3 linked regions of the Microbulbifer sp. GL-2 genome follow. The protein of the gene in region 2 binds, or shares a complex with, the protein of the main gene of each other region. Links are inferred from orthologs where the notes say so. Each region holds a gene or a part of one and is shown on either strand. Other genes may lie near its edges.

The links.
Region 1: the proteins of dnaX (region 2) and dnaN are in contact, whole or in part, in a cryo-EM structure (PDB 8GIZ), measured with the Escherichia coli proteins. The link is inferred for Microbulbifer sp. GL-2 from one-to-one orthologs.
Region 3: the proteins of dnaX (region 2) and holA are in contact, whole or in part, in a cryo-EM structure (PDB 8GIZ), measured with the Escherichia coli proteins. The link is inferred for Microbulbifer sp. GL-2 from one-to-one orthologs.

What each region holds. Positions count from the first base shown.
Region 1 is NZ_AP019807.1:1,537,458-1,543,519, reverse strand. Bases 1-2,891 are described here. They hold dnaN (DNA polymerase III subunit beta), read left to right. Parts: upstream 1-838; coding sequence 839-1,945; downstream 1,946-2,891. Other genes in these bases: recF (DNA replication/repair protein RecF), read left to right, coding at 2,066-2,891; dnaA (chromosomal replication initiator protein DnaA), read left to right, coding at 1-806. Also shown: more of recF, read left to right, coding at 2,892-3,172; gyrB (DNA topoisomerase (ATP-hydrolyzing) subunit B), read left to right, coding at 3,191-5,611; GL2_RS06710 (hypothetical protein), read left to right, coding at 6,043-6,062. UniProt on the Escherichia coli protein: Confers DNA tethering and processivity to DNA polymerases and other proteins. Acts as a clamp, forming a ring around DNA (a reaction catalyzed by the clamp-loading complex) which diffuses in an ATP-independent manner freely and bidirectionally along dsDNA.
Region 2 is NZ_AP019807.1:622,172-628,309, forward strand. The notes cover bases 1,618-4,584. They hold dnaX (DNA polymerase III subunit gamma/tau), read right to left. Parts: upstream 4,114-4,584; coding sequence 2,122-4,113; downstream 1,618-2,121. Other genes in these bases: recR (recombination mediator RecR), read right to left, coding at 1,618-1,686; GL2_RS02830 (YbaB/EbfC family nucleoid-associated protein), read right to left, coding at 1,717-2,061; GL2_RS02840 (RNA polymerase sigma factor), read left to right, coding at 4,347-4,584. In the rest of the region: rnd (ribonuclease D), read right to left, coding at 1-1,072; more of recR, read right to left, coding at 1,078-1,617; more of GL2_RS02840, read left to right, coding at 4,585-4,865; GL2_RS02845 (FecR domain-containing protein), read left to right, coding at 5,149-6,138. UniProt on the Escherichia coli protein: Part of the beta sliding clamp loading complex, which hydrolyzes ATP to load the beta clamp onto primed DNA to form the DNA replication pre-initiation complex.
Region 3 is NZ_AP019807.1:2,575,373-2,581,363, reverse strand. The notes cover bases 1,001-3,820. They hold holA (DNA polymerase III subunit delta), read left to right. Parts: upstream 1,001-1,818; coding sequence 1,819-2,823; downstream 2,824-3,820. Other genes in these bases: GL2_RS11185 (hypothetical protein), read right to left, coding at 2,955-3,820; lptE (LPS assembly lipoprotein LptE), read left to right, coding at 1,280-1,804; GL2_RS21910 (class I tRNA ligase family protein), read left to right, coding at 1,001-1,203. Outside these bases: leuS (leucine--tRNA ligase), read left to right, coding at 1-700; more of GL2_RS21910, read left to right, coding at 601-1,000; more of GL2_RS11185, read right to left, coding at 3,821-4,106; GL2_RS11180 (helix-turn-helix transcriptional regulator), read left to right, coding at 5,510-5,991. UniProt on the Escherichia coli protein: Part of the beta sliding clamp loading complex, which hydrolyzes ATP to load the beta clamp onto primed DNA to form the DNA replication pre-initiation complex.

The sequences.
Region 1 (6,062 bases), 920 kb from region 2 along the record:
ACCTGCATTCCGAGCGCTTTGTGGCGGATATGGTGAAGGCATTGCAGCTCAACGCGATCAGTGATTTCAAGCGCTACTACCGCTCAGTGGATGCGTTGTTGATTGACGATATCCAGTTTTTCGCCGGCAAGGAGCGTTCCCAGGAAGAGTTTTTCCACACCTTTAATGCCCTGCTCGAGGGTGGGCAGCAGATCATCCTGACCTGTGATCGCTACCCGAAGGAGATCGACGGGCTAGAGGAGCGCCTCAAATCCCGTTTTGGTTGGGGACTAACGGTAGCTGTGGAACCCCCAGAGTTGGAGACCCGTGTTGCGATATTAATGAAGAAGGCGGAACAGTTTGGAGTGGAGTTACCCCATGACTCAGCTTTCTTTATTGCCCAACGTATTCGCTCTAATGTACGTGAGCTTGAGGGGGCTCTACGCCGGGTCATTGCCAACGCCCAGTTTACTGGCCGCGCTATTGACGATGTGCTGGTGCGCGAGGCCCTCAAGGATCTATTGGCCCTGCAGGATCGCCTGGTGAGTGTGGATAATATCCAACGGGTGGTAGCGGAGTACTACAAAATAAAGGTGGCGGACCTGCTCTCGAAACGACGCAGCCGCTCGGTGGCGCGGCCGCGCCAAGTTGCCATGTCACTGGCTAAAGAGCTGACCAACCACAGCTTGCCGGAGATCGGCGATGCCTTTGGTGGGCGGGATCATACAACTGTCCTGCACGCCTGCCGTAAAATCCGCGAACTGCAGGAGTCCGACGCGGATATCCGCGAGGACGTAAAGTTACTGACACGGTCGTTGACCACTTAATCGAATAACAGACAAACAAGGCGAAACTACCGATGAAATTCAATGTTAGCCGGGACGCCCTGCTGAAACCGCTACAACTGGTAGCCGGCGTTGTCGAAAAACGCCAGACTCTGCCGGTCCTGGCCAATGTATTGATGCAATTACAAGGTCAGGAATTGTCCCTGACCGGTACCGACCTTGAGGTCGAGATTGTTGGCCGCCTGCCAGTAGACGGCGTTGAAATGGAAGGTGAAGTCACCGTCCCCGCACGCAAGTTGCTGGATATCTGTCGCTCACTGCCTGATGGTGCCGAATTAAAGTTTGAACGCGATGGCGAGCGCCTGGTCCTGCGCAGCGGCCGCAGCCGTTTTCAGTTATCGACCCTGCCCGCAGCGGACTTCCCCAACCAGGAAGAGGCCAGTGCCCAGACCCGTTTCGATATTTCCCAGCGTGAGATTCGTCGCCTTATTGAAGCCACCAGCTTCGCAATGGCACAGCAGGACGTGCGCTACTACCTGAATGGCTTGCTGTTGGAGTGTCGCCCACAGCAGCTTCGCGCCGTGGCAACTGACGGGCACCGCTTAGCGTTGTGTGATCGTGATGCACCAGGGTTGAATGTGTCCGAGCCCATCCAGGCTATTGTGCCGCGCAAGGGTGTGCTGGAGCTGGGACGCCTGCTTGAGGACTCTGATGCCCAGGCGCAGGTTGTTTTGGGTAACAACCATATTCGTGTGGTTAGTGGTCAGTTTACCTTTACCTCCAAGTTGGTGGACGGCAAGTTTCCGGATTACGACCGAGTATTACCTCGGGGTGCCGGCAATGTTGTATACGCGGATCGTCAGGGTCTGCGCCAGGCCTTCTCCCGCGCGGCGATTCTCTCTAATGAGAAGTACCGCGGTGTGCGTCTACAGGTTTCTGAAGGACTATTGCAAATCGTTGCTAACAACCCGGAACAGGAGGAGGCAGAGGAGCAGATGTTGGTGGATTACGTGGGAGAGGTCATGGAAATTGGCTTCAACGTGTCTTACCTCCTCGACGTTACGGGCGCTATCCATAGTGACCAGATCCGTATCAGCCTGGCAGATGCCAACAGCAGTGCGTTGTTGCAACAGCCTGAGGAGGGGGATGCCCTTTACGTGATTATGCCGATGCGCCTGTAAGGTTTACGGGCTCTTGGCTCATAATGGAGTGGGGACCGCCCTGACCAACCGCGCTGCGGTCCCTTTATTTTTTTTGAATCTCGCTGCTGGTATTTCTCTGCCCAGTAAGGGAAAGTGTCTATGGCACTGACCCGTCTCCTCATTTCCAATTTTCGCAATATTTCTCAAGCTGATCTCGCCCTGGGTACGGGGGTGAATTTATTTTGTGGTGCCAATGGCAGTGGCAAGACCTCCATTTTGGAAGCCGTGCATATGTTGGCTACCGGCCGCTCATTTCGATCGCGTCAACATAAATCTGTTATCCAGTATGAGAATCGAGGGTTAACTGTATTTTCACAGTTGGATAGTGGAATCACATTGGGGGTTGAGCGTCTCACTGATGGAAGTGGCCGAGTCAGGATAAACCAGGCGACGGCTGAATCCAGCTCACAGCTTGCCAGCTGTCTGCCACTTCAATTGATTAACAGTGAGAGTTTCTCTGCCCTGGATGGTGGTCCCGGTGTTCGTCGGCGACTTTTAGACTGGACAGTGTTCCACGTGGAACATATTTTTGCTCAGGAATGGAAAAACTACCAAATAGCACTTCGACAGCGAAATGCATTGTTGCGTCGTGGTAAAATCGATGCGGATGTCATCAGTGCCTGGGAAGAGCAGCTCGCGGTGAGTGGTGAAAAGGTGGATACCTTACGTCAGGCCAGTTTTATCGAGTTACAGGCTGCTGTGTTGGCCCTGCTGGCTGAATTACCTGAAAGCTTACTTGGGCGTGTGGATATCAGCTATCGACGTGGCTGGCGCAAAGAGCAGGCTCTCGGAGAAGCACTGAGAGAATCCCGGGTAGGGGACCTCTCACAGGGGCACACACGTATAGGGCCCCATCGAGCCGATGTTCGATTTACTGTCGCGGGTGAACCCGCACACAATATTTTATCCCGCGGCCAGCAGAAGATGCTGGTGTGCGCCATGCGCACGGCTATGGCGCAGTTGGTTTGCCGTCACCGTGAGAAACCGGTGTTCCTGGTGGACGACCTACCGGCGGAGTTGGATGAAAACAATCAACAGGTATTTGCGCACTGGGTCAGCCGTTGCGCAAGTCAGGTACTTGTCACAGGAATTGAAGAGGGCATCACGAGCCGCCCCTGGCGACGACTTGAGGCCCCCTGGAATTGTCCGAAAGTGTTCCACGTGGAACATGGGAATATCAGCGCCGAAGCATCGGCTGCACAATAAGTTGAATGGAGCGAATAAATGTCAGAGCAGCAAAGCTATGACTCGAGCAGTATCAAGGTATTAAAAGGCCTGGATGCGGTGCGCAAGCGCCCCGGAATGTATATCGGCGATACGGACGATGGTACGGGCCTGCACCATATGGTGTTCGAGGTGGTCGACAACTCTATCGATGAAGCGCTGGCCGGTCACTGTGATGAGATCCGTGTAACCATCCATCCAGATGAGTCGATATCGGTATCTGATAATGGTCGCGGTATTCCAACAGAGATTCACTCGGAAGAGGGTGTTTCCGCAGCGGAAGTGATTATGACCGTGCTCCATGCCGGCGGTAAGTTTGACGATAACACCTATAAGGTATCTGGTGGCCTGCACGGTGTAGGTGTCTCGGTGGTAAATGCTCTCTCCAGGGAACTAAAGCTGACTATCCGCCGTGGGGGTAAAATCCACGAGCAGATTTATCACCATGGTGTACCGCAGGCACCGTTGGAAATCGTGGGTGATAGCGATATCAGCGGGACTACGGTACATTTTAAGCCCTCCGCTGAAACCTTTAATAATATCGAGTTCCACTTCGATATCTTGGCTAAGCGCCTGCGCGAGTTGTCCTTTTTGAACTCCGGTGTACGTATCGTGCTGAAAGATGAGCGCACTGGTAAAGAGGAGATTTATGAATACGAAGGCGGCCTGAGTGCCTTCGTTGAGTTCCTCAATCAGAACAAAACACCAGTCAATAAGGTACTTCACTTTAGTAGTCAACGCGAAGATGGCACCGCGGTGGAAGTCGCACTGCAATGGAACGACAGCTTCCAGGAAAACATCTTCTGCTACACCAACAATATCCCCCAGCGCGATGGCGGTACTCATTTGGCGGGTTTCCGCGCCGCTCTGACACGCGGCCTGAATAGCTATATAGAACGTGAAGGATTGGGCAAGAAGGACAAGGTGAATACCACTGGCGACGATGCCCGTGAAGGCCTTACCGCGATTATTTCCGTGAAAGTCCCTGACCCCAAGTTCTCCTCCCAGACCAAGGACAAACTGGTTTCCTCCGAGGTGAAACCAGCTGTCGAGCAGGAGATGGGCCATCACTTCAACGACTACCTGATGGAAAACCCACAGGAAGCCAAGTCTGTTGTTACCAAGATGATCGATGCGGCTAAGGCCCGCGAGGCGGCGCGCAAAGCGCGTGAAATGACCCGTCGCAAGGGCGCCCTGGATATCGCTGGCCTGCCCGGCAAACTGGCGGATTGCCAGCAGAAAGACCCGGCACTGTCCGAAATCTACCTGGTGGAGGGTGATTCCGCCGGCGGTTCTGCCAAACAGGGCCGCGATCGGCGTACCCAGGCAATTCTGCCGCTGAAGGGCAAGATCCTGAATGTGGAAAAAGCGCGCTTCGATAAGATGCTCTCCAGTGCCGAAGTTGGCACCCTGATTACCGCACTGGGTTGTGGTATCGGCAAGAGCGAGTTCAATCCAGACAAGCTGCGCTATCACAGCATTATTATCATGACCGATGCGGACGTAGATGGAGCTCATATCCGCACACTGCTGCTTACCTTCTTCTTCCGTCAGATGCCGGAACTGATTGAGCGCGGTCATATTTACATTGCCCAGCCGCCGCTATACAAAATCTCCAAAGGTAAGCAGGAGCAATACCTGAAGGACGAGGCGGCCCTGACCCAGTTCCTCACCAATGCCGCCCTGGAAGGCGCCACACTGTTCGTAAATCCTGATGCGCCAGGTTTATCTGGAGCCTCCCTGGAAAGTCTGGTGGGGGAATACCGTGGTGTACTGGCCACTATCGACCGCCTTTCGCGGCTCTACCCCGAAGAAGTGCTGCGTAGCATGATTTACCTGCCGAAACTGTCCCAAGAAGATCTGCTGTCCAAGGAGAAGGTGACAGCCTGGTGTGCTCAATTGCAGGAGAAGCTCGCCGACGAAGAGAGCGGCGGTACCCGTCGCCATGAAGTGACCGTACAAGAGAACACCGAGCGTGGCCTGTTCCTACCGCACATTCACATAGTGGCCCATGGAGTTGGTAGCGACTATCTGATCAACCATGAATTCTTCGACTCCGCGGAGTACACCTCCATCTACACGCTGGGGGAAAAAATGGTGGGCCTTCTGGAAGAGGGCGCCTTTATCCAGCGGGGCGAAAAGCAATACGCTGTCGATAGCTTCCCGGAAGTAATGGACTGGCTGATGAATGAGAGTCGACGAGGCTATGGTATTCAGCGTTATAAAGGTCTGGGAGAGATGAATCCGGAGCAGCTATGGGATACCACTATGGACCCCGAGAGCCGCCGTATGCTGCAGGTAACGGTTGAGGATGCCATTGCTGCTGACCAGATCTTTACCACGCTGATGGGCGATCAGGTTGAACCTCGCCGTGACTTTATTGAAAGTAATGCTCTGGCGGTGGAGAACTTAGACGTTTAATTGGCGCAAGCCTATCTTCGACAACTGCACAGTAATTTACTACATAATTAAAGTTGGGAAATTACTGTGCGGCATTTTCCTCACCTGCAGAAGCGTTGTACAAAATTCGGCACATGTAACCGCCCACCAAACAGTGCCACACACCCCTGAAGTTACTGATCCCAGTACACACAATACTAGCTTCAAATTAATTAACGAAAAACGATAAAAAACTACAATTTAAAACTAGAAAAGCCACATAATTATTTTTTTTAAAACGTAAAATATCTATATATTCTGCTAATTAAACCGTCTTAATTTAAAACTAAAAAATACGGACCAAAAAAATGGGGAAACTAATTCATTATATTAGCGGTAGAGTGCGTCAGCTAATGTGGGTTATTGGTGTTTTTTTATTATTTTTTTATGGTTGCACCAGCACACAAAAGCTCGTGAATTCAAAATGGTACGA
Region 2 (6,138 bases):
CTTTTGCCCGCCAACCACATAGCCGCCCCTGCAGCTTGGGACTAGTAGCCTGTACCAAGGCCTCCAGCTCTTTCTTGCGAATGAGAATTTCAGCTGGCAGGCCCTCGCGTTCTGCGATGGCACTGAGATGCTGGCGCAATTGTTTCAACACTTCGCCCTGCTGGCGGTTAAGTGGTTGCGGCAGTCGCGCAGGCATATCGCTGCGCTGCACAGCACGGGAAATCACCTGCAACAGATTATCCCCGTGCTCCCTGAGTGCGCGCCCTTCAAAGCCTGCCTGGCTCAGCCCCCCTTTGTGCCGTGGCAACTGCTGGGCCAGGGTCATACAAATATTTTCCTTGAGCAGGTGGTTGCGCGGTATATCGAGTACACGCGCCTCACGCTCACGCCAGGCGCAGAGGTCCTGTAAGGCCGCCAACTGCGTACCACGCAAACGCCAAGCGCCTTTTACTTTCTGGTAATAAAGTTCCGGCACCTGTGGTCCGCGCGCTGCAGTTACAATGGCCGCGCAGTCTTCCTGCAACCATTCCTCGCGCCCACACTCCTGCAGGCGCTTTAGCAAGACTCCATAAAGTAATGGCAGCCAGGCAACATCAAGGGCTGCATAGTTTTTTTGCGCCTCACTGAGGGGGCGCTGCAACCAGTCGGAGCGGGTCTCACTTTTTGGTAACTCCATGCTCAACAGCTCACGTACTGTGGCTGCATACCCCAAACCGGCACCCATGCCATTTAAAGCAGCGGCAATCTGGGTATCGAAAATTGGCTCTGGGACTGCCCCCAGCAGGCGCTCAAGGGTTTCCAGATCCTCACTGCAACTGTGCATGATCTTGGTGACAGCCGTATCCAGCAATAGGTCGCGCAGGGGTTGAAGATCCTCAATCGCAAGATTATCGATCAGGTAGCAATGCTTACCATCGCCCACCTGTACCAGGGCTGGCTGTGGATAAAAAGTGCGACTGCGCATAAATTCGGTATCCAGCGCTACTGCGCGCTGCTGGCGCCACTCAGAGCACAGGGCAGCCAACTGCTCGCTGGTATCCACCCAGCGTGGAGTGGTATCTATCTCGACCATCGGTATCACTCGGCAGGCGGGAAAAAAGAAATGCGACTGTTAAAGGCATGAGCCAGGGTACCGCCATCGATATATTCCAGCTCCCCACCGATGGGGACACCATGGGCAATACGGCTTACGGCAACACCATGCACCCTGGCTCGCTCGGCGATATATTGGGCCGTCGCCTCTCCCTCGACTGTCGGGTTGGTAGCCACAATCAATTCTTGCAGGGGTTCACTGGCGAGCCGTTGCTCCAACAGCTCAACTCCCAAGTCTGCAGGCCCAACACCATCAATCGGGGAAAGATGACCGTGCAGCACGAAGTAGCGGCCATGGTAATTACCGGCCTGCTCTATCGCCAGGACATCCGCAGGAGTCTCTACCACACACAGAGAGTCCTGCTCGCGGCGATTGTTATCACACAACGCACAAATGGGTTCTTCGGTCAGCGTGCGGCACTGATTACAGCGACCAACCTTTTCCACAGCTTGGGACAGACTCTGAGCCAACAGCACTGCTGCATCGCGATCTTTTTCCAGCAGGTACATCGCCATGCGCTGTGCCGACTTGGGGCCCACACTTGGCAGGCAGCGCAACGCGCGGATCAGTTCTTCGATCAGGGGACTAAACATAAAACTCTATTTCGATTCGGTGCCCGCCTTTTAGAACGGGAATTTAAAGCCTTCGGGCAGATTGACACCCGAAGCGAGGTCTCCCACCTGCTGCTTTTGCAGCGCCTGGGCCTTTTCCTCTGCTCTGCGTACCGCATCGTTCACAGCAGCCGCCAGCAAGTCCTCAAGCATTTCCTTATCCTCAGTGAGCAGGGACGGATCAATTTCGACTGAAGTTACGTCGTGACGACCATTCATTGTAACTTTGACCATACCCGCACCAGACTCACCACATACACGCAGGTCACTTAATTCCTGCTGCAACTTTTGCATTTTTTCCTGCATGTCGGCCTGCATTTTCTGGGCCTGCTGCATCAAATCGCCCAAACCTTTCATAAATAACCTCTATTCCTGTTTTGTGACCGCCCGGATGAAAATCAGGCATCCAAATATGTATTAATCCGTTTCGACCAGGGACTCGACAGAGCCCGGTTGCAACTCCGCATTAAACTCGACTACTAATTCCTGAACCACGGGGTCGGTAGTTAACGCTTCGCGAGCGGCGGTAAGTCGCGCCTCGCGAGTCGCCGCTGCCAGGCGTGCCGGTGTACCGCCTTGCACCAGCCCAACCTGGATCTGTGCCACCACCGGTTGCTGGAAAAAATCTCCCAGCAGATCTCCCAAGCGCCTCTGGTGCACATCGTCATAAAGGCTGCTGTAGGACTCATCCAAGGTAAAGGAAAGTATATTGTCCTGGCGCCCTACAAGCTCAAGGTGCTGGGCGATAGAGTGCAATATCCCGCTGATTCCCAGCTGCCGGTACAGTACCGGCCAGCTGCCAGAAGTAAGTGCATCGAAGCGCGCTTTCGGCGTATTTGTGGCTTCTGTAGTTACCGGTTGCCTCTGCGGTTCCGGCGATACAACAGATGGTAGTGGAGACAATTCCACTTCCGCTACACGCTGACGGAGTTCAGCTAAAACATCTTCGCGTCGACCTGGCGACGGTATTGCAGCAGCCTGCTCTTCTCCAGCAACCTCAGCAGGTTGGAGATCCTGCTCTGCCTGGCAGGCCATTGAGATAGGCTCGCTTTTCGAATAATTCTCGCTCGACCCTGTCGAGTGTACAGATTCCCCTACAGCCTCTATTACCGCTCCTTCATCTGCCGGAGCCGGTTGAACCTTCACCTCCGGCTCGGGCACTACCGCAACGGCCTCAGGCCTCTGCGGGGCCAGTTCAGACTTTTTTTCCGCGGTAACCCCCTGCGCCGCCGGAGGGGTGATAGATTGGGTTTCCATCGATACTGGGGCAGACTGCCCCTCCGCTGTAGCCCCTGGCAACTCTGCCTTGGGAATATCCGCTACCCCCTGCGGGCGAAATGCCAGCATACGTAGCAGGGCCATTTCGAAGCCGCTACGCGGGTCCGGGGCCAATGGTAGGTCTCGACGGGCATGCAGTGCCATCTGGTAATAGAGTTGTAAATTTTCCGGGGCTATCTGTGCGGCGAGTGCCTGCAGCCGCTCTCTATCCCCCAGCGCGTTATCTATCGATTGGGGCAACACCTGGACAACCGCCAGGCGGTGCAGGTTATCTGCCAGCTCTGCCAGAGCGGCGCTGTAGTCCGGTGCCTGTTGGGAAAGCTCCGCAACCACGGCAAATATCGCTACTGCATCCACATCAGCCAGGGCTTGCAATAGCTTCCACACCAGCCCGGTATCAATACTGCCGAGCATGCCACGCACCTCGGCCTCACTGATTTTGCCCGCCCCAAAGGCGATCGCCTGGTCTGTGAGGCTCATGCCATCACGCATACTGCCATCGGCAGCGCGCCCGAGATGCCAGAGGGCGCCCTCTTCGAAAGGTACCTGCTCCTGCTCCAAAACAAAGCGCAGATGCTCAACAACCCGCTCGGGGCTCATGTTCTTTAGTTTAAATTGCAGGCAGCGGGATAGCACCGTAACTGGCAGCTTTTGTGGATCTGTAGTGGCCAGCAGGAACTTCACATGAGGTGGTGGCTCCTCCAAGGTCTTCAATAAGGCGTTGAAGGAACTGTTGGAGAGCATGTGGACTTCGTCGATCAGGTAGACCTTGTACCGTCCCCTTGTCGGCGCGTACTGAACATTCTCCAGTAGCTCGCGGGTATCCTCCACCTTGGTGCGCGATGCCGCATCCACTTCAATTAAATCGACAAAACGGCCATCCGCAATCTCTGTACAGGTCGCACACTGACCGCAAGGCTCAGAGCTGACACCTTCTTCACAGTTGAGGCACTTGGCCAGAATCCGCGCTATGGTGGTTTTGCCCACTCCCCGGGTACCGGCGAACAGATAGGCGTGATGCAAACGGCCATTGTCCAGGGCATTGATGAGCGCCTGGAGTACATGCTCCTGCCCCACCATCTCCCGAAACAGCCGCGGGCGCCATTTACGTGCCAGTACTTGATAGCTCATCCAGTCTCCGGTGCTCGGCACACCTCAGCAAAATCAATTCTCGTGCGCCACTGCGCGGGCGCCATTATACCGGCATAGGCGCCTACGCATAGCGAATAGCCAACGACAACCCACAGATCAATCTGTGCCACTCGTAGCCGAAGCGAAGCTTATGTTATAACTGTGCGCCAACTCGCACTAAGAACAATCAGTCCATAACTACAGCGAGTTTGGTACGGGGAAAACTATAAGTAATGAATAAGGCCAGGAAGACGCTTCTTGAAAAGCTGTTTGCTGAGCACGGCCAAGCCCTCGTGAGGTTTGTTGCACGCATTGTCAAAAGCCCAGACGACGCCGAGGATATCGCACAACACGCCTACCTACGCCTGCAGAAACTCAGTGATGAGAAGGAACTGGATAACCCCCGCGCTTACCTTTACCAAATTGCCAACAACCTGGCTGTCGATCAGCTGCGCCGGGGCAAACTACACGTAGAGTATATCAACCAGCAAGTTCCCCTCGATGGAGAACCCCACAGTGACGACCACGCTGACCACCAATCCCCAGAGAGAGTCCTCGCTGCTCGCCAACAGCTTCAGTCCATCTACGAAACCATGGATAAACTGCCGCTCAAATGCCGTCAGGCTTTTCTCCTGCACAGAACCCGCGGGCTCTCATACAGCGAAATTGCCCGCGAGATGAATATCTCAGTCAGCAGTGTCGAGAAATATATTCTACAGGCGCTCAAGGCCTGCAGGAAAAAGGTCGGTTAAACTCTTCAAGCAATACCGCAAGATTCAAATTTTGTTGAGGGGGACATCGGCTCGGCCGTCTCAGCATGCAAGGACAATACTTAAGGCTCAAACAACTCTGCCAACCAGGGCACTTTCAGAATATTTTGCTGACAAAGTGACCCTGAGCATTGTGATTATTTTGCAAAGGGAAAGTTTGAGCCGCCTGCATCGCACAAATAAGACAAATTTGAGTAAGATGCACCCAAAATTAGGCACGATTGTCCCGTTAGACAGCCCTTAAGTTCAAGGTAACAGAGCAATTATGAATATCAACGCACAACAAACAACAAGCGAAGAGAGCCTGGACCAGGCCTGCGCTTGGGTTGCGCGTTTACGCTCCGATACCATCAGTGCAGCTGATAAACGTCAATTTGCGAACTGGCTGTCCACATCTGCCGAAAATCGCCATGCTTTTGAGGAAATTACTGAGCTTTGGGGCGACCTCGGTGCACTTGAACACATGCCTATTGACCAGCTCTTCCCAGAGGGTACCCCAACATCTCAAGCCTCCAGTTCTGCCAATGAAAAAAAGCAAAAGGTGAGAGATATTAGAAAGTCACCTCGCGGAAACTGGGGGGCACCCCAGTGGCTCCTAAGTGGAGGGCTGGCCACCTGCGGTGTATTTCTTGCTGCCTGGATCAGCCTGGATTGGTTAAACACTGGGAAATCCAGCCAACAAATCTATACCACCCAGCTCGGGGAAATTCGCACACTGAACCTTGCAGACGGCTCAGAAGTAAAATTGAATTCCAATACTGAGCTGCGTGTAAGCTATAGCCGTAAAGAGCGGCAGACCCATCTTATTCGTGGCGAAGCCTTCTTCGAGGTCGCTCGGCAGACTTCAAGACCCTTCACTGTCTCTGCTGGCAGCGCCAATATTCGCGTACTGGGAACTGAGTTTAATGTTGAGCTCAACCCTGAAAGCACCAAGGTATCTGTCACCGAGGGCACTGTGTCAGTAAGTGAGGCCGAGACCAGTCCCGGACTGTCTCCAGAGTCAGTCCGACTGACTAAAAACCAGAAAGTCAGCATCACTGATCACGGCCTGGGTGATGTACGCCCGGCCTCTCCCCAGGAAGCCACGGATTGGACCAGAGGTCTTCTCGTTTTTGAGAAAACCCCTCTCAAAGAGGCCCTGCAAGAGTTAAATCGTTATCTTTCTGTACCTGCGACTGCCGCCCCTCAAGTAGAAGGGCGCTTGGTGTCCGGGACCTTCGCCATTTCCGACCCGGACAATACTCTGGAAGCTATA
Region 3 (5,991 bases), 2.0 Mb from region 2 along the record:
TGTCCAGTCCCCGATCAAGGCCGATCCTGAGTGGCGCAAGGATGAACTCAACGGCACTCCTGTTGAACGTGAGACCGACACCTTCGACACCTTTATGGAATCCAGTTGGTACTATGCCCGCTACACCTGCCCGGATTTTGAGGAAGGTATGCTCGACCCGGATCGCGCCAACTACTGGCTGCCTGTAGACCAGTATGTGGGGGGTATTGAGCATGCAATTTTGCACCTGTTGTACGCACGCTTTTTCCACAAACTGATGCGTGATGAAGGTCTGGTAAACAGTGACGAGCCTTTCAAGCAGTTACTGTGCCAGGGCATGGTGCTAGCCGAATCTTTCTATAAAGAAGAACACGGCCATAAAACCTGGATCAACCCAGCCGACGTGGATGTCGAGCGCGATGAAAAGGGTAAGCCCACCAAGGCTATCGAACGTGCAACCGGTGAAGAGATTATTGCCGGTGGCGTGGTGAAAATGTCCAAATCCAAGAACAATGGCATAGACCCGCATGCGGCGGTTGAGCAGTATGGTGCCGATACGGTACGCCTGTTCACCATGTTCGCAGCCCCCCCGAACAAACCTTGGAATGGCACGACGCCGGTGTGGAAGGCGCCAGCCGCTTCCTGCGCAAACTCTGGAAAACCGTTCACAACCATGTTGCTGCCGGCTCCAGCGAAGCTGAGATTGATCAGCAGTCACTGAGCGACAAGCAGCAGCAATTGCGCCGCAAAGCCCACGAAACCATCCAGAAAGTGGGTGACGATTACAGCCGTCGCCAGACTTTCAATACCGCCGTTGCCGCAGTTATGGAGCTGCTCAATGAAGTGAATAAACTGGCAGAGCGCGATAGCGAACAGGGTCTTGCCGTTGAGCGGGAAGCTCTGCAGGCCGCGGTACTATTACTTGCACCTATCGCGCCGCATATCTGCCACCAACTGTGGCAGGTACTGGGCAACTCCAGTGCCCTGATTAATACGCCCTGGCCTCAAGTGGATGAAAAAGCACTTGTGCGCTCAACCATCACACTGGTGGTTCAAGTCAATGGTAAGGTCCGCGCCAAGCTGGAAGCTGCGGCCGATGCTGATAAAGAGAGCCTGGAAAAAATGGCCCTGGAAGATGAAAACGTGCAGAAATTTATTGGCGATGCCACAGTACGCAAAGTTATTGTCGTACCGGGTAAGCTGGTGAATATTGTTGCGAAATAGGTCGGTAACACAATGGCCGGGAGCACACTACTCCCGGCCCACTTTGGCCGTAGTTTACGATTAAGCCAGGTAGTTTATGAAGAAAATCGCAAGCCGGGTTATTGCCCTACTCGCCCTCATCACCATCGCCAGCTGTGGCTGGCACTTGCGCGGTGCACCAAAAAATTTCCCACCGGGCAGCACTATTTACATTTCCAGCGAGAATCCTCGCAGCGATATTGCTGATGAACTCAGCCGCCTGCTACACAATGGCGGAGTCCCTGTAGCTGCATCACCGATAGAAGCAGATTACGTAATGGTTATTAATAGGGAAATCGAACGCAAGCTGACCGTTGCCGTGGATTCGGAAGGCCGCGCGTCGGAATATGAGCTGATTACCAGTGCCATTTACAGCGTTCGCACCGGAAGCGGCGAAATCTTGTTAAACAAAGCCCAGGCTGATGTTTATCGTTCTCTTGAATGGGATGTTTCCGAAATCGTCAGTAAAGGCGAAGAGGAACGGTTGCTCCGCGATGAGATGCGCCGCGAACTTATCAGCCGAATGATTGACCGCCTGCGCCGTATTGATGTAGACGCTCCCCTGGAAGATAAAAGCTACTAGGTATTTATACGGCAATGCGCATTAACCCCCAGCAGCTACAACAGAACCTTAATAAAGGACTGGCACCGGTTTATATTATTTCGGGAGATGAGCCCCTGCTGGTCCAGGAGTGTTGCGACCAGATTCGCGTGGCGGCAAGAAAGTCCGGTTTTGAAGAGCGTGAACTTTTACATGCCGAGCACAATTTTGATTGGGGGCTGCTCCTTGCCTCTGCAGGCAATATGTCCCTATTTGCCCAGAAAAAGCTGATTGAAGTGCGCGCACCTGGAGGCAAACCAGGAGACAAAGGCAGTAAGGCACTACAGGAATTTACTGCTCTGTCCAGCCAGGATCTAGTCCTGCTGCTGATTCTTCCCAAACTGGACAGGTCCCAACTCAATAGTAAATGGGTGAAGACCCTGGAAAAAGAGGGGGTGCTAATTCAGGTCTGGCCGGTAACTGCACAGGAAATGCCGCGCTGGATCAACCAGCGACTCAGTGCTTCCGGCCTTACAGCTGAACCCGAGGCAATACAAATCCTGGCAGAGCGAGTGGAGGGTAATCTGCTTGCCGCGAGTCAGGAAATAGAAAAACTTAAGCTGCTAAACAACAATAAACCCATTACTGTCGACGTACTGGAGAATAGCGTTACCAGCTCCGCCCGCTACAGTGTTTTTGATCTTATAGATCGGGCCTTGGCTGGAGAAGCCAACAAAGCGGTAAGAACTTTACAGGGATTGCGTACCGAGGGCATTGAACCGCCAGTAGTACTTTGGGCCCTGGCTCGGGAAATCCGCTCATTATTGGAAATTGGGGAAAAACTCAATCAGGGCCAACCCCTGGCTCGCTTGGTGCGTATCCAAAAACGTCAACCACTGATTCAATCAGCCCTTTCCAGATTACCAACCCGCCAGCTTGAAACACTGCTTTTGAGGGCTCGCACTATCGACACAGCGATTAAAGGCGGAGCCGGGCAGCAATCACCCTGGACCGGGCTACTGGAACTTACCTTGAATTTAAGTGGTCAACGTAGTGTTTAGAACGGAAAACACTGCACACAAAAATATCCAACCATTACACCACGCGCTTATTCAGAAAGTACTTAACACATTAGAAACCTCCCCCAGCTAAAAGGGGAGGCCTATTAACTTCATGGCTCTGCTTCAGTAAATTAATTCTGGGAAATTGTAGCAACGTTGCTATCGCCTGTTTGAAAAACACTAACCATATTGTCAGCACTAGTTTGAGTAACCAAGGTCGTATTGCCATTACCAATCTGCCCAAGGTATGCACTGTGCCCAATACCATTCTGAGACAGAACGATTACGTTATCATTGCTGCTCGATTCGAGCTGGCCAACCTCGACGAGGTTCAACTCACCAACCTGATCGATATCTATACTATTGGCAACACCTTCACTGCCACCGAAGACTGAATTGCCACTACCCGTTTGATCGATAGTTGCCAAGTTTCTCTCCCCCCACTGATAGAAGTCAGCCATATTGACATCCCCTGTTTGAACCAAAGTGCTTGTATTACTGTCACCAAATGTCTGAATGAAACTAAAGTTATCAGCGCCGTTTTGAGCAGCCATCACTACATTATTATGGCCGCCCTGCCAAATCCTGCTAAAGTGCCCTGTGCCCTCCTGATTAAGAGTGACCGTGCTGTTATGGCTAGCTCTCTGTATGACATCGAACGAGTTGAAATCACCAGTCTGTAAAACGTTTGCAGTATTCTCAGTACCAAACTGCTCCAAAAAGCCAGTATTTTCATTACCTACCTGATTTACATGTAGAGTATTTGAATCAAATACCTGCCAACTCCAGAAGTAATTATTATCCCCATCCTGCACAAGAGAGGCAAAATTGTCATTACTAGCTACCTGCCACATTTCAGCGTGGTTATCATTTGCACCAGCGTATTGATCGAGGTATATGGTATTTCCATTTTCTTCCTGATGGGCATAGGCGAAATTTCCAGAACCACCCAGCTGCTGTACAGCCGCTATATTCCCCTCCCCTAACTGGTAAGTGATTGCATCAGAGCCTTGTTGATTCATTTGGCTGGTTTCAGCCCAGTTACCGTTACCAGCCTGGGTCTGCTCAATATAACTATCTTCCGAAAAGGATTGATCTGCATATGCACTGTTATTATCGCCTACCTGTTCCTGGTAAGCCCGATTATCAACTGATGAACTGACCTGACTGATATATAACTCATTGTCATTACCGGACTGTAACTGCTCTCCTAAATTGTTATCAGCAACAGCCTGTTGAGCACCAAAAATTACTGCAAAAACAACAAATATATTTATTCTCATTTAAGATTTACCTTCAGATTAATTAGAAAACAAAAAATGTAACATAAATCCACCGTGCTGAATGCACGGCACATACGTCATAGACTTTCAAAAAACAATCAAGATCATCCACGACCACATCAATAAATAATATATATAGGCCACATCAAAATCAGGCCAACATCAAATACCCCACCCAGAATCGCACTAATGGAAAAGGGCTAAAGACATGAAAATATAGCAACTCTGATTAACTCTCTTAGGGGCAATGAATGGCCACAAAAGAATTTAGAAATTACGCATATCCCCGCCGTCAAAAAAAATATAAACATAACAAGAATGGCAATCAATCAGAAAAAAGTTGTATTCCACTATCTAGCTGGTTGCATTGATATTGACGAACAACGAACAACTGTGGAAAAAACACCGAGAATGGACACCGGCAAGGTAATACAGATCATAGACAAGGCAGCTATCTAGTAGGCTTGCCGATCTCCCTCCAAGCAGCTGCTCTCTTATAGAGTACCCAACAAGACTAAAAGGCCAATAAGTGAATAATCAGACAAATGAAAAAGCCATTTAGAACAATACATTAAACCATATCATCCAATAAACGATGGGACTTTAGGGGCGCCAGTCGATTACGCAGAAACGAAGATACAAAATAAACTTTTAAAGCTCCATCTCTCTTGGGAGCGTAGGTTGAATGAGTTTATCAGTCAATGGATTAATTCAAGCCAAGCTTGACGCATCCTCTTAAATAAGAGGTATTTATCTTTATTGTCATACTTCACCTCGATAAGTAGATTTACCCTCTCAGCAAAGTATCTGGATGCTCATACAGAGGTGAACCAATACAAAGAAAATCATCAAAAAAACGAATGATAAAACTTCAAGGCAAAAAAAGCTGAACGCAAAATCTCGCAAACTGAGTTTTGCAGAGCAACCACTAAAAAGGGATAACTACCAAATCAAGCCTGAACTACTAGATCAGATGCCAAAGAAAATTCCTCACTTAAAAAATTTTACAACCACAATTTAAATAACTACCAAATAGAGGAGCTTGTTTATTCAGGATTCTCTGGGTATGAAAGATATCTCCTCGAACCCCAAAAGGCATAACCAAATAAAAGTCAATAATACTGGATCAGCAATGTGACCTGCAGCACATTTTTTCACAAAACTGTGTCTTAAATGTATTTTGTGATCCATCTCAAGGAATCCTAACTGAAATTTTTATTTAAATGTATATAGTACATTTGTATTATATTATGACTTTATGGCATTTTACTTAAATACTAAAGATTGAATTTTTACTCTCTTTATTACCCCCCATTGCGGGAAAACAATTAATCGAATAAATTTATTCCGCAGCTAAAAATAAAAATATTTTCTTATAAATGCCGCGTACTGGAGGAACCTAGATGAACTTGCGTAAGGAATATGGACACCTTAAAGTTTCTGCTTCAAGAGATAAATCCAGAGGCCCCATCGTTGCCCTCCTGACATCGACTATAAGTATTCAGACTTATATTTTTGCCGGAAGAATTGAGGAACAATTTGAAGCTAAGTGCTTAACATTTGAAAGCTCCTCACTTCCACCTTTTGAAAAATTAAAAATTGAATATCTCATTCTTGATTGCGTGGATCTCGCTATTGAAAATCTGGATCAGATACTGCGAAATATTCATTTAGCACCCTCTCCCCCCAATATAATTTTGCTAAACATTGTGGAAACTGAAGGATTGGACACCATTCTTCATTGGAAGAAGGTTCTAGGGCTGATGCCAGTTGAAAGCGATCCAAGTAAAATCATGGAGAGATTGAATCAAATATTTTCCGGAAAATCCTGGCTTTCCCGCTCAGTATTGAATAACCTTCAAAGAAATCACCGAAAGCCAAAATA